DNA from 3 places in the Pelosinus baikalensis genome. Region 1 is predicted to be linked to each of the others. Evidence: riboswitches for the same ligand, from Rfam matches in the RefSeq annotation. Region 1 holds a riboswitch; each other region holds the start of a gene.
The links. Region 1 has a riboswitch for cobalamin ahead of LMF89_RS21850 (nicotianamine synthase family protein). Riboswitches for the same ligand answer to the same signal wherever they lie in the genome.
Positions count from the first base shown of each region.

Region 1 (6,950 bases):
ATCTATTTCATCTTGCATTGAATCATTACAAATTCCTAGACAAGAAAGCTCTTTATCATTTTCTTTTAAGAATTGATATAATTTTTTCTCGAAAAACTCTATTAACTTCAAAGTTTGCGGCATTTGAATATCTTTTTTCTGAGCTAAGCCATAGATAAGCTTAAGTCTTTTATAATCTTCAAAAGGAATTCTTGGAAAAACCCATTTTTCATTCTGGTCTTTATAAACTTGTTTATAAGGAACTGCGGAGAAATCAAAATATTTGCCATTAACATTAGGTGTAGAAAATGGATCAATAAGAATTGATGAATACCGGATATATAGAAGATATTCTTGTTTTGTTTGCTCAAAATTCATAAAGTCCTCGATGTCTTCACGTGAAAGCGTCTCTTCATGGACAGGATAATTATCATCATTTAAAAACTGTAATAGGTTTATGGGCTTTGCACCAAAACATTGAATGACCTTCGAAATTTCCTTCCAAAGTAAAACCATTGTTCTAATGGTGTGCTGAGTAATTGGTCCTTCTGGATAGATTTTGTACATATACTTTTGGGAATCTGTACTATTAAAAATCTCATTTAATGAAAAATCATTAATGAAAAAGGGGGGATGTACATACGTTATAATATTTTTACTTTCTGCCTCAATTGTATTATTAAGAACCGTGCATTGTATCGTAAGGCTTTCAACAAAGCACTTGACATGATGAATAGCAGTACTATTATTTTTGCTAGAAGCAATATAAATTCGTTTTTTAAAAGCCTTTGTTAAGACCGATAAGATATTGGAAACTCTAGGATCAAGCTTCGTTGCAGCATAGTATGAGGAAAAACTGATCACTTCAATTCTTTCTTTTACCTCTTTAAGTTGACTATTAATATAAAGGTTAGACCCAATGCCTGGTGATATTAAGATTATCGTTCTCACTTTTTTTAGTAAGTCTATCTGCAAGGCATTGATGATATCTTTATAACTGTCACTTGGCGTACATAGTATTAGGGTTTGCCAGATATCATCTACGTTATCAAAACCTTCGTAGAAATATTCTAAATTAGCCTCTCCTGTAAGGTGGCTGTACATTTCACTTTGTACCTTTGCTGTAAGTTTGTAATGATTCTGTTCTAAATCTCTTCTAAGACGACTTGCGTGGGATCCTTTCCGATTCAGCATACCTAATCTATCGCACCATCCATGGGAAATATTCACAGCAATATGTATTGCTGCTGGACCAGCACCAACTATTAATGTATTACCAAAACTATGGACAGGAGTTATCTCCTTCTCAATACTTGAAGCATCAAAAATAATGTTCATATTGCTTTCTCCAGAATAATAGTATCGTAAATATTTTTGCTTTGACAGTTTAGGGTTTGTACCCATTCCGCAGATAACTTTTTGTCTAAAGGATAATTAAACACCGACTTTAGACCATCCCCATATCGTAAAAGAATCTTTGTCTTCAAACCTATAACACCTTTTAATTCATCTAAGACTTCGGTTTTGTTTTTTACTAGTGAAGCAACAATAATATGTGTAGCTTCTTTTAGAAAAGCTACATCTCTTAATTTCTCATTAGAGAATTTGACCATTGATTGCAAGCCAGAAATATTAGCTACTTGTTCTCCAAGATTTAAAGCCTCCCTATCAATATCCAAACACATCACTTCAGCTCTTATTTCGTTAGCAATGGTAAGTGCTGAAATTGGAAAAGCACCTGATCCTATAAAAAGCACCTTAGATTTACGATCAATACCAAAATCTTCAAGTTCAGATTTAACGGACTCTGATAAACTCGTAAAATACTCACTTATGTCTAATTTGTGGTTGGACGTACAAAGTGATTGATATTTTTCCATATCACATAAGGCCTTTACGGATGTTTCTCTTAATCTTTCACAATGTTGTCTTACATCTCTATGATTCTCCCATAAATTCCATTGTTTTAGATTCTCATCATTTGTCATAAATTTGCAAAGATAGTCTAATTTATTTTTTAGCAGATCAAAACACTCATTACATTCCTTGGAATAAATTGTTAATTGTTTTATTTCATATTCAAGCAACTTCAGCGATAACAATAGTTCATATTTATTTTTCATATAACATTCCTCCACTATTTGCTTACTCACTGACCAAAATCATCTGTTAAAACTAATTCTCGTTTACCTTTTGATAAACAAAAAACTCCCGGTATGATCCCGAGAGTTAAACGCAAGTTTCAAAATACAATAAATAAATCTCAGCTGAATAAAAAAACAGCCGAGACGAAATAATGCGTATCTTGCGCAAAATCCCCTCCCCATCTCTCGCAGGTCAAACGGTGATTGATATATAGGCAGTTCTCCTGACTCTGGATCATCGCTCTCCCATACCTTCCCAGAATTTTCATCCCAGTGGCATAAACATGGGTTTGCTCCTCATTACAGTGGCGGGACCGTGTCGGACTTTAACCGAACTTCCCTATTAAGCCTCGAAAGGCACCTATATCATTCATATTAAATTCTACTAATTATTACCTTATATTACTATATTATCTAATTTTTCATTTGTCAAGTTTTTCTATCTCATTTTGCATCTCATATCATACGTAATTGAAGCTGCTCATAATCTATTTAAAAAAAATCGTCATCATTAAATGTATACTTTAGTATTTTTGTTTATCTTAAAAAGCCTCGCTCATTCTTTGTTAGAATTTGCAAGGCTTTTTGTTTTGAATTAAAAACCAATACTTGATTACCACTAACAAAGCTGGGGCTCAGTGATTCCATCTCATTGTGCCCCAGCTTTGTTATACTCATAATTTGAGATGGCGTTATTTAAAGAAATTTTAAACCCGATTTCTGACTTAATTGACTTATTGATTATCCGAGATAGGTGGTGTTTCATTGCCTACTTGTTCTTCTGGTATGTTTTTTTCTACTTTGACATGCAAAGGAAGAACAATCGAGCAAGAAACAGCTGTATTATCACTATATGCAGGACTAAACATCGACTTTTTTATTGACTCAATCACTGCATTATCAAAGGCAGCATCGCCGGAACTTGTAATGATTTGTACATCACCATCTACCGTTCCAAGTTCAGATACAGTTGCTTTAATCTTCACTGGCACTGTTTGTTCTGCATATTTCTCCTTCATTTCCAGCGGTAGAGAAATCGCCGCTAAGGTAATAATTTGGGGAGGAGTCATCTGGGCTTTATCCTTTGCTAAGGCAGAAAATGACATTCCCATAATCAATAATAATGTAAATGCCATAATAAACCCTACTTTTTTCACACGAATACACCTTCTTTTATTTTTTTAGTATCTTTTAATAAATTTTTCTAGAAAGAGTTTGTTATAATTATATAGATAATGATAATCAATGTCAATGAAGGATTTGGATACTCATTTCATCATTCCACAACAAACACAGCATAGCTCATCTTCTCCCGGCGCACATATTCACCAATACTCATCCTATAATATGATTCAAACAATATGCGCAGTTTGGTTGTCCCCACCCCGGTAATACCTGTTAGCTACTTGGCTGATAGGTTATCTAGGATATCCTTAGCAAGCTTATCCCTAACCTTCCAGAGAAATTTGTCCACTTTTTCTCATTCATCAGCTTTTCCGCCCTAATTTATATTTTCGACAACACGCCGCCCCGTTGAGGAAAGCAGGCGTTTTTCTTTTTAATTACCTCTCCTTTTGGCTGGTGAACGCACCCTGTTTTTGATACGAAACGATTCCATAGCGGCGTTGATCTTGGGGTTGATGAAGGTACTCCTCTTACTGCGATTTTACCTGGAACGGTAGAAGCAGCGGAATGGATGAGTGGTTATGGGTATACTGTCCACCTTTACCAGTTTGACTACTCTGCATTATGCGGCTAAAACAATCTTTTAAGAGGCTATGAAAGTATTGATCAAATAGAAAATAGAGGCAATGACTAAGCAGAAAATCATAATAGCACCTGAATTAATTAAACATATATTTTTCTTTGCAATGAAACCTACAATCCAGAATAGCGGAATTAACATTCCTAATCCAAAGAATATATATGATAACGTTTTCGTACCAGAAAATGCTATTGCATAAGTTAGAATAATAATCCAAAATACCCCACTAAGTATGGGTTCTGAATGGTTTTTAAATTTATCTATAATGTTTTTCATGTTACTCTTCCTTTCGTTTAATAATTCTTATAAATTCTTTTTCGGCCATTTTAGAACGTTCTTCTTTATCTAAGGATTGATATTCATCAGCTATTTCATTGCCACAACGAGCCATATATAAAAGAGCTAAGTCCTTCCAAAATTTATAAGCACTATAGATATTTTCAGCAGCATCAGATTGTGATATTTTTGAGTAAGCCATTTTTTCCCTCCAATTTTGAGATTATTCTTTTTTATTGAAAGATCTTTCAATAACCTCACATCTTCTAGGTGCAGCTGTAAGCGCAAACGCGAAGTTCTCCGGCGTAAAAATGATTTTTATCTCTCTATCATTAGATACAGCTTCAATTACGATATTATCTGAATTGGCCTTGCGAGTGATACAGCCTATAAATTCGTCCATTTTCAGACCTCCCACCAGTTTGTCTATAGAGGGGATTTCTCCCCTCTTACTCACCTATTCTTGCATTTAATAATGTCACACGGTTTTTCTTCATCGGTTTCGTCAAGATAAGTTAAAAACATACAGCCTTTACATTCTGGCTTCACTTGTTGATCAAAGCATTTATTAGTAAGTTCCTGCATTAAATCATCACCCTTTCAGCTGGGATAGGCTCCCGGATGGCCTTATTATTTAAGCGTTTTGTGCTTTTAATTTACTAATCACACGATCCGCTGCATATCTTCCATTTCCATTTAACATCCGAACCCATGCCCCGCGAGAAGGGGACCACTTAAAGGCATGAGATTTTAGTAAGGCTCTTGTTTCATCATCTGGTTTGTCTGAGAATATAAACTGGCAGCGGTTATCTTCCTCACAATATGTAAAGCCTTCATGCTCGATTTCCTTGGGTTGCATTTTTGCTTTATTTTCTAATTCCTCAATCCGTTTTTTTAACCGACGAATATTTGCATTATTATTCGTAAGGGAGAAAGGCGCATAACCAACTCTGCCCATATAATCAGGCTTTTTTAATTCAACTATTTGAGAATCAGTAAAACCTAACTTTCTTAAGGCAGCATCATCACCCTTTTTAATAGCTTTGTTTGCTGCTTTCATAATTTCTTGGTTTCTTTCTGCTGCCTGTAATTGCTCTTTTAGTTTTTGAATTGCACTTGGATCATCGGAAGAAATACCACCCTTGCCAACACTGGCCGCTTTATCACTATAATATTTTGCCTTGTCTGTAAGAGCAACGGCTTTTCGCATATTATTTTCAATTTTGGCTATATCTCTGCGATGGCGTTTTTCGGAATGATGTCCCACTAAAATGGGCTGTCCGAAGGGAATAAATGAACCAATTTTTCTAGCTGTTGAATGAGCGACATTACTTTCTTGTTGAGCTTTATCTGCCAACTGCATATATCGCTCTTTTCTAGCCTCTTGTTTCATTTCATAATTATTCATTATTACGTCCTCCTTAGCAGAGTAAACAGCCTAGAATAACCAGATCAATAACAAGATTAGTTACCGATCTACGCCGTCCCCCTGCATTGTTTTTTTGACGCGTCACAGGATAATCCCTGGAGGTGCTTTTGCAAGGGAGGAAGCAAAATTTTTTAATGTTTTTAAAAAAATTTGCGCCCTTGCAAAAGAAAGCCGTAAGGAATTATAATGTGTACCGAAAAAAAACAGGAGCTTTATTTAAAGGCCATTCCGCAGAATGGCGTCCTTATTGCGTTTTTCTTTGTTTTTACGTTAGGGATGGAAGCCCAAAAGGGCGAGACAAACAGGGTTTTTGTTTGGCTCGATTCACGACAGCCCGACCCGTTAGGGAAACGCCCAAGGATACTCGGCCATTTTGACTAGTCCATGTCTTAAGTGTTATGTATAAATTGCTAATTAGAAGTAATACTACATGATAAGTTAGTTTAAAAGGGGGTATTAATTTTGAATACTGGTTTTTCACTCACTATCGACCCTATGATTATTCAAAATCATGAGAATAGTAATTTATTAGGAACAGAAGCCTACTGGTGGATGGGAGATGAACTTCCAATGCGTACAGGTCAAATTCCTCAAGGCTATATAACTCGCCCGGGCTATAAAATGTTTAACTATAATCATCACGGAATAGGACATTTTTCATATGGACCATACTTCGATAATACATCTCTTGGCCAAATAAATGTGTATTATTTTATGGATGCAGTTAGAAGACTTGGAGGTAAAGCATTTTCCGTGGATATCGTGGATGCTAACGATTTAGAACATCCATTAACATCCGCTACATTCACTGTGAATCAACTCCCTCGTGAGAGCTCTGGATTTATTGTATACGTTAGAGGCATTCGAATAAAGCCAGGTCAAAAATTAGAATTTAGAGTTTTTGCCGAAGGTGGATCAGATCTAAGATTGTTTATGATTAGAATGGAAAGAGATGCGCTTTGATTTATGTTACAAATGCCCTGGTGCTCATGCCCTTAATCGATTTCCATTTTGACCTTACATTTTTTCAATGGTCAGCTTAAATTTATTGCCGTTCTTATATTCGATTGTTGCCGAATTATCAGCAGTCATGGAAATGTCGCTAATGAGCAACGCCAATTTATCTGTGTCACTTAGATGATCTGCAAAAACCAGTTTTCGTAACCAGTCAACAAAATCATACTCGCTATTAGGAGTAGAAAAGTCCTTTACCTGTATAAATTTTTCATTCACGATAAGCCCTCCATTTCTATTTTGGTCTTGGCTTCGATCCGGCTGCAGCCGGTCGGTCAAATTGACTAGTCTAATACCACCATTTACGATTCATACACTAGGCAACACCAATGCTCACAAAAAT
Region 1 covers NZ_JAJHJB010000046.1:19,616-26,565, reverse strand. The annotation lists gene LMF89_RS21855 (opine metallophore biosynthesis dehydrogenase) at 1-1,317, opposite strand, end outside; gene LMF89_RS21850 (nicotianamine synthase family protein) at 1,314-2,102, opposite strand; cobalamin riboswitch at 2,321-2,503, opposite strand; gene LMF89_RS21845 (TonB family protein) at 2,858-3,280, opposite strand; partial or broken gene LMF89_RS26485 (hypothetical protein) at 3,745-3,882, shown strand; gene LMF89_RS21835 (hypothetical protein) at 3,892-4,164, opposite strand; gene LMF89_RS21830 (hypothetical protein) at 4,166-4,366, opposite strand; gene LMF89_RS21825 (hypothetical protein) at 4,388-4,567, opposite strand; gene LMF89_RS21820 (DUF3560 domain-containing protein) at 4,799-5,572, opposite strand; gene LMF89_RS21815 (hypothetical protein) at 6,056-6,556, shown strand; gene LMF89_RS21810 (hypothetical protein) at 6,611-6,826, opposite strand.

Region 2 (6,950 bases), on a different contig from region 1:
AAATCGTCATCCCCATAGCGGTTAATGATAAGAGTACTTCCTTCTCATTTTCCTGGGTTCTAGACTTCTTTACCAACTCTTTCTGAACTAATTTCTTAACCATCTTTGAAATAGCACCTTTGGTAGCGCCATATTTTAATGCTAATTCGGTGACTCTAATATTATCAAAATCCCCAATTAACGTCATAAGACCCAGTTCAGAAAAGCTCAGCTTGCCCACTGGTGCAATATCGCTGGCGTGTCTGCTCAGTTCTCCCATTTTAATCGTGAGGCGTTTTAACGTATTCAAGAATTCTTTCATATCATCTTTTTTCATATTCTTATTATTCACCAAATTTCAGATAAAATCAAGATATTATATAAACTCTTGACTTTATTGTTTCCACGTATTATAGTTTACTTGTGAAACAAAAATAAATGCAAACAAGGAGTGAACGCTATGTTAATCGATTTAACTCTTCCCATTGATGAACAAGACAAGAACAATCCTTTTTTTAACCAGAAAGATGGAATCAACGTAGCCCGTTTAGGACATTTAGGCACCCATCTCGATATTATGAACGTACCGAATCTAGATATAAACAGATTTATTGGGCCAGCTAAAGTAGTCCATGTCGAAAATATCTTCAGTCGTGAAATTGAACCTGCCGATTTTGAAAATAAGGTGGATATTCAAAAAGGTGATTTTATTATCTTTAAAACCGACTGGCTGCCAACATATTATGAAACAGATTTTTATGTCACAGGTCATCCTGAGGCAGGTCATCCTGAGCTGTCTGATAAAACCCTGGAATATTTAATCCAAAAAGAAGTTAATTTTATTGGCATTGATGCTGCAGGAGTAAAGAGAAAAGAAGGTCACCCAAAAGCAGATATGTACTGCGCAGACCACGATGTTTTCGTCATTGAAAATATCATCAACCTCAATCAATTAAAGCAAGATACCTTCAAGTTCTATTGCTTCCCCCTTCCCTTAAAGAATTCCAGCGGCCTGCCCGTTCGCCTAATCGCAGAAATACAGTAAATCCAATTTAGGAAAATGCTTCCAAACAATCGAACCACAAAGGCGCAAAGTACACAAAGGGTTATATGAATAAACCTTTTGTTGAATTCCTAATGCTTATTTCTCCTCGCATGTAGTATTTGCAATCTTCTCGATCTGCTCCCATGTCCATCGACAAGAACTTGATTCTTTAGTCAGTGTAAGCTCTTTTTCTGCCCGAGTCGCTGCGGTATAGAGCCAGCGGGGATTACTCCTAAACGCATCTTGATGGACAAAGACTTTTTCCCATTGACTGCCTTGGCTTTTGTGGGCAGTGATGACGTAGCCATAAGTTGCGATGGACACCTCTTTGGACAGTTCAAATTTGTAGGTAATAGGGTTTTTATTGTACCAGTCATCAGGAAAATGCTGATTGACCTCCAGAAATTGCGCATGGTAAACAGAAGACTTCTCTATGGCCGGTAGGAGAAGAATCTTGTGATTATAGTTCATAATGAGATAAGCCCGAACAAAGCTGGGAGAATCTTTGGAAGTCCCTTTGATGGGAAGAACCTTCTCTGTAATGATGGTGACTTGCTCCAAAGTCATTTTATCGCCATTGACGAAATAGGTGCCATTGCCGATAAAGAGGATTCGATCCCCCTCTTGGGGTTCATCCGTTATCTCTTTGCCGAATTTCACCTCACGGGCTTTTTGATTGAGGATAAGCCTTGCCTTGTTGGTGCCAATGATGAAGATGCTGTTTTCATTATGAATGACGGACTGGAGAAAAGCTCTGGCAGTAGCTTGCTTTCCTAATATCTGTACTTCTCCTCGGGACGCATTGGGAATGATGACTTGCTTTAGATTTCTGAGGCAGGTTGCGTAAAGCAGAATTTCACTGCCGGCTCCCTGCCGTTTGACTTCGGTGAGTTCAAAATTTTGGTTGCGCAATATCTCCGGATCATCGCCCACGGGTTCTAGTTGGAAGCTGTCCCCGAAGAAGATGACCTTTGCATGGGCAGACTGGGCCTCCTTGATGAGATCGGCGTAGACGGTTTTACTGATCATGGAGGATTCGTCAACGAGAATGACATGGTAAGCTTTAAACTTGACACTGGCTATCCATTCACCAGTATCAGCATCAGGAGAACCATACAAGGTGGAGTGAAGGGTTTTAAAAAGAACCTTGATTTCGCCGAATTTGTCCTTTAGTACCTTGACGGCTTGGTTGGTGGGGGCTGTAATGATGCACTCTTTGCCTAGAGCCAGTCCATATTTGACGATGTTTTCAGCGATGGTCGTTTTGCCAGTCCCGGCATAACCGGAAAGGATATATACCGATTCCTGACTGCTGCATAAGAAGGAAGCGATTTCCTTGAGGGCTGTTTCTTGATGAGCCGTATAGGTTATAGGATGTTTGCGAAGATCGAGAATATCAACCTGTGGTATGCTTGGTGGGGTGATTTCTTCCTTGCCTCGTTCTTCCCTTTCAATAGCAGGTTTTGCACTGGCTCTTTTTTGCGGTTTCGGTTCAGAATGAAATGGCAGTGAAATGAGTTCAATCTGCTTCATATCGGCCTCCTTCCAGACGTTCCCCTTAGAATGAGGGCAACTCTTAATCAAAAATGATGATCGATCATCTGCTGTGCTTTGTCTAAAAACACACTGACTGCTTCTAATTCTTTTGCGCTCAAGCCCTCCAAATGCGCAAAAATATAATCGTCTTTCTCCAAGTGAAATGCGTTATGAGCCTGATATGCGGCCTCTCCCCGCTCTGTCAGGTAGACTTGAACACGCTTCTTATCTAAAGGATCTATTACTTTGCGCACATAGCCGCTCTTTTCGATCTTCAAAACACTTTTCGAAACAACTGCCCGGGTAACACCAAAATATCGTGCTATTTCAGAAATAAACATGCCTGGATGATCGCCGATCGCCCTAATCATGTGAATCTCACCTCGATATAGAACGATACCATCACCAAAATCCAGCTGTTTCATTTTGCTGTTAGCAATTGTTTCAATCAACCGCATAAACTTACTCATCGTTGCATAAGATTTTTTCTTCATGACCTTATTGTATCGAAATTCTGTAAGTATAACAACTGTTACCGCTGCCAAATTATAGAAAAGATCATGATCTATATCATAACATCTCGTTGACAAACGTATTATTATTTGCTACGATGAGAATGAATCTCATACTGTTGAGATAGGTGCCCTCAGGGGCTTAATAGGGAAGTCCGGTGAAATACCGGCGCGGTCCTGCCACTGTAATGGGGAGCAAACCCGAAAAGTACCACTGGAGCGCAAGTCTTTATTTCATTTTGTCCCGGCTTAGTAGAAGCTGTTTTTTTTAACCAATTTGTATGCCAGGCATACAAACAAAATTTGAAAGAGGTGTTTATGATGGAATATCCTACCCATAGTCCCAGAAAATTTCTTGGAATGCTGCAGCAATATAGAGAAACACAGCTCCTATTCGCTGGCATTTCCCTTAAGGTATTTGATTACCTAAAACACGATACGTCGGCAGAAAAAATCGCGTCGATGACCGGATATGATGAAAGAAACCTTACACTCTTTCTGAACAGTCTGGCAGCAATCGGTCTACTCGAAAAAAACAATCACCAATTCCGAAATACACCAGAAACAGAGTTATTCCTCAGTCAAAACAGCCCTTACTATTTAGGGGAATATCTGACCTTCTGGAACAAGATGACAGGACTCGACCAAGTGGAAGAACTGGTTCGCCTCGGACCCGATCCAGCCATTCAAGAACAGAATCAAGGCAAAGAGCTATTTGATTTTCGCAAGCTGGCACGCTTAACAGCAGTAGAGGCCCGTACAGGCCGCGTTCAGTCATTTTTGCGCGCTGCCGCACAATTCGTAGAGCCCACTGCCCCCCTTCGGATTTTGGATCTTGGCGGAGGCTCAGGAATGATGGCTATCGAATTTGTCCGCCAGTTCCCTTTGGCTTCAGGCGTCATTTTTGAACAGCCCGGAGTGGCCGATGTTCCTGAAGAGTGTGTGGCAGAAGGGCATCTGGAGCACCGCCTATCCATCATGCGCGGTGACTTTATGACAGATCCCATCGGTGGCAATTACGACCTGATTATCGCGTCGGGAATCTTAGATTTTGCCAATGCAAATCTAAAAGAGCTGACCGCGAAAATAGCACAGGCTCTCACCCCTTCAGGCTATCTTTATCTGGTCAGTCATAGAGTAAGCGACGACTATATATCGCCAAAAGAATCCATTGTCGGCTGGCTGTCGAGTCATCTTGCAGGCCTTGACATCTTACAAACCAGATCGAACATTGAGCTCGCCCTTACAAGTGCAGGTTTTCGGAAAACGGAAATCAAACCATTGGATGGTGCTATCCAAAATCTAATGGGCGAATTTTATACGCTAGCCAAGTAGAGAATTTTTACATGCATCAGAAAGTTGTGCGAATGGCTCTACTTTTAGCCTTAATGATTGTACTGCAGTCTCTTCGACTCCTTGTTCCGGTACCGCCTTTTATATCCATGTTTGTGGTTGGCAGCGCCATCAACGCATGCCTCCTGATAGCATTGGAAATCACAGGCCCAAAAGCAGCCCTCGGAATGGCTGTTCTCGCTCCCATTGTAGCGTTCTTTCAGCAAGCCTTACCCTTACCCATCTTTATTCTGCCAGTGGCTTTCACCAATATGGCATATGTACTGATTTACCATATGACCTTATTTTACAATCGCTGGCTGGCGATCACCCTTTCTTCCATCGGCAGAATGCTGATTCTTTATTTCTCAAGCTCATGGGCTTTTTCCATCGTTGCTCTTCCAGAGAAGCAGGCTACTATATTGAAAGCCCTCATGAGCTGGCCGCAGCTAGTCACCGGAATCATTGGAGGAATCCTTTGTACGTTCCTGCTAAAACGATTATCGAATATTATCAATAAGTAGATCCTGGAGAATAACAAATGAAGAAGAAGTTCTGCATAGTGATTGCCTGCAGGACTTCTTCCTTTTATCATGAGGGGTATACTCTCTCTACATTGTACAGTCTATTCCTACACACCCGAATAGGCGGAAAATCCGCCATCCACAGGAATCACAGCTCCATTGACAAACCCGGAAGCGGGTTCACTGAGCAGCCACAATAAGGTTCCAATCAATTCTTGCGGTTCACCAAACCGTCCCATAGGCGTTTGAGAAATCACCTTCTGGGCCCGCTCGGTTAACGTACCATCCTCACGCTGCAAGAGTCCTTTCGTTTGCTCTGTTAAGAAGAATTCGGGGGCAATGGCATTGACCCGTATGCCCACCTTCGACATATGGACTGCCAGCCATTGGGTGAAATTGCTGACTGCGGCTTTGGCCCCGCTGTAGGCAGGGATCTTGGTTAAGGGAGTATAGGCATTCATGGAAGAAATGTTGATGACAATGCCCTGCTTGCGTGCCACCATATCCCGGGTAAAAACTTGCGTGGGCAGCAGGGTTCCTAAGAAATTCAGGTTAAAGACGAACTCTACCCCCTCCCGTTCCAGATCGAAAAAGGTTTGAATGTTCTCCTGCTTCTCCACATCCTCAAGGTACAAATATTCTTTCGTTGTTGTCCCTGCGGGATGATTGCCTCCTGCTCCATTCAACAAGATATCACAAGGCCCTAATTCCTTATGAATTTTGACAAGAGCCGTTGTCAGGCTGTCTTTAACCAGTACATTAGCCTCTACGGCGATGGCCACACCTCCTTCTCGGCAAATCTGTGCTGCTACCTCTTCGGCACTGGTACGATTGAGATCCACAATCGCTACTTTTGCCCCGCATTGGGCAATAGCCTTGGCAAAGGCACTCCCCAGCACACCGCCGCCTCCCGTGATAACGGCTACTTTACTCGTTAGATTAATCGTAAATGGCAACTTCATCGTTCATCCATCCTTTCTTTCCGTTCGATCGTTCTTTCTGTTCCATCGTCTTTCCTGTATACCAGTCCATTACGAGATCACGTAATGGATCAACAGTACGCCAGCCAGCCCCATAAAGGAAATGGCGGTCTCCATCACGCACCAGGATCGTATGGTCTCTTTTACGGAAAGATTGAAGAATTCCTTAAACATCCAAAATCCCGGGTCATTGGGCGGTCCTGCCATGACACTGCCTGCCCCGGTAGCCAGAACCATGAGTTCGGGACTGACACCTGTTGCTGCAATGAGGGGCAGTACCATGCCCCCTGTGGTTAAGGCAGCTACCGTTGCCGATCCTACGGCAAGACGAAGAACAGCGGCAATCATCCATGCCAGTACTAAGGGGGAAAGCTGGGAACCTGCCATTAAAGAGGCAATGTATTTTCCCACGCCGCTGTCAATGAGCACCTGCTTAAAGGCACCGCCGCCACCCACGACTAAGAGAATCATGGCAATGGTCATAGCCGACTGCTGCACCGACTCCATCATGTCTGCCATGGTCTTTCCCCGTTTGATACCAAAGGTATAAAAGGCAACGAGAACGGCAATGAGTAAGGCCATATCCGCATTGCCCACAAAGGCAAAGAACTGGGTGATATACGATTCCTTGGGAAGAGTTAATTTGGTAAGAGAAGCTGCCGCCATTAAGAATACGGGGATCAAGGTGGTAAACAGACTGGAGGCGAAACTTGGCATGTCCTCTTCCTTAAAGGACTGATGGCTATGCAGTCCTTGTGGTACAGCAGGATTGAGATCCTTCATGGTTTCATAGAAGAAGGGTCCTGCTACAATGATCGTCGGGATGGCAATGAGAAAGCCATAAATTAGCGTGAGTCCAATATCGGCATTAAAGATGACCGCAATGGCCGTAGGCCCTGGATGGGGCGGCAAGAACCAATGGGTAACGGATAAGGCGGCTGCCATGGGTACGCCCACTTCCAGTAAGGGCACTCCTGCCGATAGGGCAATGGTAAAGACCAAGGGTATGAGAAGGACAAAGCCTACTTCATAGAATAAGGCA
Region 2 covers NZ_JAJHJB010000032.1:9,288-16,237, reverse strand. The annotation lists gene LMF89_RS18580 (MarR family winged helix-turn-helix transcriptional regulator) at 1-316, opposite strand, end outside; gene LMF89_RS18575 (cyclase family protein) at 440-1,024, shown strand; gene LMF89_RS18570 (ATP-dependent DNA helicase) at 1,121-2,557, opposite strand; gene LMF89_RS18565 (MarR family winged helix-turn-helix transcriptional regulator) at 2,605-3,150, opposite strand; cobalamin riboswitch at 3,182-3,353, shown strand; gene LMF89_RS18560 (methyltransferase) at 3,391-4,407, shown strand; gene LMF89_RS18555 (ECF transporter S component) at 4,419-4,928, shown strand; gene LMF89_RS18550 (SDR family oxidoreductase) at 5,036-5,890, opposite strand; gene LMF89_RS18545 (gluconate:H+ symporter) at 5,960-6,950, opposite strand, start outside.
Region 2: linked by a shared signal. The riboswitch ahead of LMF89_RS18560 (methyltransferase) and the one ahead of LMF89_RS21850 (nicotianamine synthase family protein) in region 1 are both predicted to bind cobalamin.

Region 3 (6,950 bases), on a different contig from region 1:
ACGCTGTCATAATACCTACACGAATTTCATTAGGAGGAAAAATCATTCGTCCTAAGGTATCACAGAACACTAAGAACAAAGCACCCGCTAAGGCACTGCTTGGCAGCAGCCAGCGATGCTCCGGCCCAACTATAATTCGCATAATATGAGGTACAATTAAACCGACAAAGCCAATGGTACCACTCACACATACTGCCATTGCCGTAGTAGCAGCAGCCACAAATAATAAAAGCAGGCGCAATGCAACTACAGGCACCCCTACGGATCGAGCTTCTTGTTCGCCTAGTACAAGAACATTCAAATGCCGTGCCAGCAAGCATAAAACAATCAGACCTATGAGAATTGGACCAACTGCCAGGTAAACATGTTCCCAGCGTCGATAATCTAAGCCCCCTACCACCCAAAATAAATATTCTCGTACCCGATATTCATTCATCAGAGTCAAAATTCCAGATGTTAAAGCCCCCATTAGCATACTGACGGCTACTCCTGACAACAATAAGGTCATCACGAGAATTTTGCCCCGTGACATGGATAAAAAAACCGTTGCGCTCACTGCGGCAAGGGCTCCCACTAACGCAAACATCGGCATAATAAATATACTAAAAGACGTTAGACCAAGAGCAATGGCAGCAACAGCTCCAAGAGATGCTCCACTGGAAACGCCAATAATTCCCGGATCAGCTAGAGGGTTACCAAATACCCCCTGCATAACGGCTCCCGATACACCTAATGCAGCTCCCACTAACACCCCTACAAGTACCCGGGGCAAACGGATATTCCACACCACAGCCTGAAATTCGGCATTAACGGAGGGGAAATATCCGCTAATCACGGGCACATGCTGTCCAATAATTGCTAGTGTATCTTCCCATGGCACCGTTATGGTTCCCCAAGATATAGAAAATACGATAAAACCAAGTAATACTATACTAAGTACTATCATAATCTTCCAAGCCTTTTTAGCCCGATTCCCTTGTGTCTTCTTTAGCATTGTTTCTCTCATGGGTTATATTGAGGATAAGCTGCCTTAGCAACGTCCGTTACTCCTTGTACAATATATTGTGATGAAGAGCTTAAATGACGATCGGGAATCGTGAATAGCTGCTCCTCTTTGATTGCTCTAAGACTTTGAAATGCGGGGTCATCTCGTACTCCCGCTTTAAATTCCTCTACACTGGTTTTACCATTATAATTCCACGTTGGCATAATAAAAACATCGGGACTGGCAGCTATAATTTGTTCTTTAGACATCATTTCATTCTTACCAATGCCTACTTTACTTGCCCCATTCACGACACCTGCATATCGGCAGATATCATCAAATAAGCTGCCTTGTCCTCCGATTCCTCCCATTAAAGAGAAAAGGACTACCGTTTTTCGCTCCTTAGAACTGACTTTCTCTAGTGATTTTTGAATCGTTCCTAATTGATTCTCCATTTGGGTTACCATTCGCTGTCCCATCTGCTCTTCTCCAACAACATGGGCAATTTCTCGAATCACATGTTTTACGTCTTCAATGGTACTCGGTGTTTTATATACATAGACAGGAACTCCTGCGTCACGAATGGTTTGAATTAATTCTATAGGCTGCCAATCAGCAATAAATAATACGTCTGGCTGTAATGCGATAATTGCTTCCGGATTGGCCTTCACCTTTTTGGATACCAATTTAGCCTGTTCACTTACGTTGGATATTTCTGGGTCACCTGCCAAATAGGTCAAAGCTAAAATGCGCTCCAAAGGAACCAAGTCTACCAGTATCTCATCTGTCCCCAAGGACAAGGACACAATTCGGCTGGGTTTATGAGGAAGTTTTATTACATGACCTTGGAAATCCTGTACTTCATAGCCTCCTGTTTTAGGTGCATCCTGCTGTTGGTTAGAGCTGCAGCCAACTACTAACAGAAGGCAGCAACTTAAGAGTAAAGCAATAAACGACAATTTTTTCATCCATTAACGCTCCTTATATTGCAAGGCTTCCTGCTGAATCCTGATTTTTTCGGACCAATCATTTATCGATGTATACATAAACTCATGTACTACATAAGTAGGTTGTACACAATTTATAATCTTCTTTACACATGGAGAACTAAAGGGTAAATGCTCATCAATGCGCAGCACATGACTCATGGCAGCTGCCAAAATATCGTCTTGGGGCATAGCTGTACCTCTACTCTGTTTGATATAATTCCCGGACAAGGAATGGTGCAAATGCACACCATGAATATAATGTTTATATTCTTCGAGGTTATCAACTATTTTCAGTACATAATCTACACCATCATCCTGATCCCTTAGTTCTGGATTCGTATTCATCAAATGGCCGATATCTAACATAATCCCTGCCTTGGGATGTTTTACACTATCAAGTAACAACGCTGTAAGTTCTTTATCCTTTAAAGTTAATCCTGGCCACCACAAGTTTTCAAATAATAATTCCATATCCCCTGGTATGCTCTGGGCCAGCTCATTAATCACCTCAATCGTAGCTTCAATGATTTGTCGGTCAGAGAAACTAAACTGCCAATGAAATAATTCTGGAATTCGTGTCTGACTGACATGAAAGACGGCATACTTGGCACCTGCCATTTTAGCAATACGAAGATTTTCACGATAGACATTTAGCCAGCCTTCACGGGTCAAAGCACCGTAACAAGCTTCAATCTCTGCATCACTGCCAAATTGCCTGAGCAGTTCCGTCTTGTCTCCTCGCCAGAAATCCAGCCAGTTCGGCCAAAAACGCAGATGCACCCCCTGTATCCATTGCTTCTTATGGACACGTGGATTCCAAGAATCACAAAACATCATTTCTAAACCATCTAAATGATGATAATTCAAAAAAGCTTCTAAGCATACGGGATTATTATAAATGAGCTCCAGATCAGATGCATAATTGGATAAATTCACAAGTTGTAACATAGTATAAGTCCTTTATTGTTTATTTATGAAGAAGATGCTACTATTAGCATCTTCTTATGATAACCTAGAACTGATATTGGATACCAATTTGATAGTTGCGACCAGGACTTGACCACCAGTCTCCGGCAATTGGAGTATAGGAACTGCCACTATTACCGTAAGCAACATTAGAAAACTCCGCATAATATTTATCAAATATGTTATTAATTTTAATAAATGCCCTTGCTTGCTTCGTGATTTTATAATTCATCGATACATCCCATACCCAATATGTAGTGGCAGGTAAGGCAGGTAATCCATTACTTGGCGTAGGACCAACTCGATCTATGATTCCATGACCAAGCAAGGCAACATCATATTGATCCTGACGATAATTTACACCAACATTCCAAGCACCTTTTGGTATGTACCCGCTTACATTATCTTGCTTACCTGGTGACTCAACTGTAGTTTGTGTATAACCAACAAAACCACTAACATGATTCGAGAATTTTTTGTTTAACTGTACATCCCAACCATAAGCTTTCTCTTCACTAATATTGTAGTATTTCCAATCAGCAGCAGATGCTGCAACAACTTGATTGGACTTTCTTTGAAATACATGAAAAGTTCCCGTTAATGTATTATCAAACTTATGATTCACACCAGCTTCAATCGTCCGTCCATCTTCTGGTTTTAAGTCTCGATTGCCGTAATAAGCATCATATAGTTGAACTGGAGTAGGAGCAATAAAAAACTCACTATAGGAAAGATAATAATTCGTATTATCATTTTGTTTATATCCAAGATTCATATGGGATGTTGTATGACTGCCAAAATCAGAATGATTATCATACCGTACACCAGAGGTTAACTTCCATTGGTTGGTCATATTCCATTCATCTTGCGCGTATAAAGCCCGATTTGTCAGTTTGATATCATTCATATTCACTACTTTATCTTGGTTAAAATCAAAGCCCGTAGTAAAAATATGGCGATCACCCATTTTTTGCGTGAATTGCTCTTGAATTCCAATAGTCTTAACTGTTGTTGTTGTTGAGCCCCATGTAGATCCTATATCATAGGTTGTATCGTAGTCACCACTGAGAAAAGATAATTGATTGTGGCTTTTTTCCGAAAGCTTATTGTTATAAATCATTTTCCAAGAAGAATTATCAGCAGTGCCTGCTTTATGATTATCGATTCCATAAGCACTATCTGCATAACGGTAATCCCCTTTGTAGTTATCATACATCAATGTTACATCAGAGTCATCGTTGATATTTTGGGTTAGCCTAAATGAGTTAGTTTCCCCATTTCGATGTTGGGGAATCCTTACACCGTGACCATCTTTATAATCTCCTAGAATATCCTTCTGGCTCGTTATAACCCAACTAAGATCTCCTGATTTTCCCTGATTCAGCAGCGAATAGTTTTCTTTGCCATAACTGCCTCCCGTGAGAGTTAGAGTTGTACTATTACTTTCCGCTTTGCGGGTAATAATATTAATAACGCCGCCTTTGGCATTGGAACCGTACAATGCAGATGCAGATCCTTTTAGTACTTCTATTCTTTCAATATTTTCTAGAGAGCTATAGGCACTAAAAGGAAAGGGTCCGCTAGTAGCAGCATTGATCTTTATTCCATCGATCAATACGACAATCTCTTTTGCTCCATTAATCCTTAAACCATTAGAATGCTCGTATCCTACGCCACCGCCATAATTATACACAGCGACACCTGGCACATCTCGCAGTACTTCCACCAAATCATGATAATGGTTTTTTTCAATTTCATCTCGCGTGATTACCGTCATATTCGCATTGGCTTCAAATACTTTTACTGGCGTTTTAGTGGCAGTTACCACTATTTGGTCAAAAGAATACTCTTCTTGTTCTTCTGTCTCTGCAGCCTGTACATTTGGCATGTGTAATAATAGAGCACTCCCCAGTACACAGGCGCATAACTTGGCTTGTTTTAACTTTATCTGCTTACCCACACTTTTCCTCCTATATTTTTGTTTTTTTATATAAAGAATATTTATGCAGTTCTCCAACAAAACCCGTAAAAAAATCTCTTAACCCAAAAAGGTCAAGAGATTTTACAATAGCATAAAGTAAATAGTAATCCCGACGTATATATACGTCGGGGAAAAATAAGCACAATAAAAAAACTATCGTACAAATCCCCTCCCCATCTCTCGCAGGTTCTAACGGTGATTGCTATATAGGCAGTTCTCCTGACTTAGAATCATTGCTCCCCCATACCTTCCCAAGACCTTTATCTCAGTGGCATATCATGGGTTCACTCCTCATTACAGTGGCGGGACCGTGCCGGAATGAAACCGGACTTCCCTATTAAGCCCCAAAGGGCACCTATACCATCCATATGAAATTTTTTACATATTATAAGATTCACTTTATAATATCTTTAAAGAATTGTCAAGGAATCAGTATTAACAAATTCTTTTTAAAACTCTATCCCTTTTTGAGCTTTTATGCCTTTTTTATAGGGATGTTTAATCTCTTTCATTTCCGTCACTAAATCCGCTTTATCAATAATTTCTGGACGTACATCCCGCCCTGTCAGCACAAGATGCAATGCAGAGGGCTTGTCCTCTAATAATTTTAATACTGCTTCCAGAGATAGAACGCCAAACTTAATCGCATAGTTAATTTCATCTAAAATAATCATATCCCACTGGTTTGATTCAATTTCTTTTCGCGCCATCGCCAAGGCTTCTTCAGCTGCATGACGATGATCAGCCATAGCATCTTCATTCGCATTGCGAACAAAACCTTCCCCCATCTGACGCATTACAAAATTAGGTCCCAAAGCCTCTGCCGTTTTTAATTCGCCATACTTCCAGCTGCCTTTAATAAACTGTATGATCAGCACTTTGAATCCCTGTCCCCAAGCCCTTAGTCCAAGACCTAAAGCTGCTGTTGTTTTTCCTTTGCCATTTCCTGTGTTAACAAGAATTAAACCATGTCTGTTTTCCATATCCATTCCTCCCCCCTTATTTTCAAAACCCTTTGAAACAACTTTGTAGAATATCTAGCTATTACTCCTTTATCTATTTCGCTATCGACATATCAATGCCTGCATATACCATGTCCGGCTTTTTGACTCATAGCATCCTTAAGATGCTGCACATAAAGATCTTGAATCTTCGTATTTTCTCCTAAGCCATGGAGATAGACATCCACTGTGAAACCCGCCTTTACTAGCTGGGATTTGGCAGAATCCTCATCATCACCAGCCATGTCATTATTGACATGATCACCAGCAACCAGCATAAATGGCATCAATATTACTTTCTTGATATCCCGCTTTTTTAACTTTGCAATCACACTTTCTAGCGGCGGGAAACCTTCTACTGTATAAACAAATATATGATTCAGTCCAGCTTCTTCGATTTTCATTTGCAATGCAGCATAGGCTGTATTGGCAGGATGTATGCCGCCATGTCCCATAAACACAATGGCTTCTTTGCTTTCCACTTTAGGCAATTGTGCCGTCAAAGCCTCAATGGCTTCTACATAATCATCTGGTCTGTCTTCCTGCCCTGTATAATAAAGCAAAGGACGGCCGATTACAATCTTGTCAAATGCTTTTTGGTGCCCATGAATGTATTGAACGACGATTTTCTTGATCTTATCATATTCTTCGCCACCAACCACATGCAATGGCTGAACATATACTTCTTTGTATCCTTCATCTTCCAGCCTTTGGATTGCTTCTGTTTCTGTATCAATGTGAATACCATCTCTGGCTGCTAACCTTTTGATAACGATTCGAGATGTAAAGGCTCTGCGTACTTCATATTCGGGAAAATTCGCTTTAATCTTATTTTCTACACTTTCAATATTTAGTCGTAACCCTTCCTGATAGGTTGTACCAAAACTCACAACTACAATAGCCTTTTTCATCATTAGCCACTCCTCGTATTTCTTCTTTCTGTTAGTGAATACATATAAAAATCTCCTAACCAATTGGTCAGGAGATTGAAGCTTATCATTAAGTAATCTGACTCATTCTATAAAATT
Region 3 covers NZ_JAJHJB010000014.1:19,180-26,129, reverse strand. The annotation lists gene LMF89_RS11445 (FecCD family ABC transporter permease) at 1-1,006, opposite strand, end outside; gene LMF89_RS11440 (ABC transporter substrate-binding protein) at 1,003-1,953, opposite strand; gene LMF89_RS11435 (TIM barrel protein) at 1,957-2,922, opposite strand; gene LMF89_RS11430 (TonB-dependent receptor plug domain-containing protein) at 2,987-4,900, opposite strand; cobalamin riboswitch at 5,114-5,295, opposite strand; gene cobO (cob(I)yrinic acid a,c-diamide adenosyltransferase) at 5,371-5,904, opposite strand; gene LMF89_RS11420 (sirohydrochlorin cobaltochelatase) at 5,997-6,836, opposite strand.
Region 3: linked by a shared signal. The riboswitch ahead of LMF89_RS11430 (TonB-dependent receptor plug domain-containing protein) and the one ahead of LMF89_RS21850 (nicotianamine synthase family protein) in region 1 are both predicted to bind cobalamin.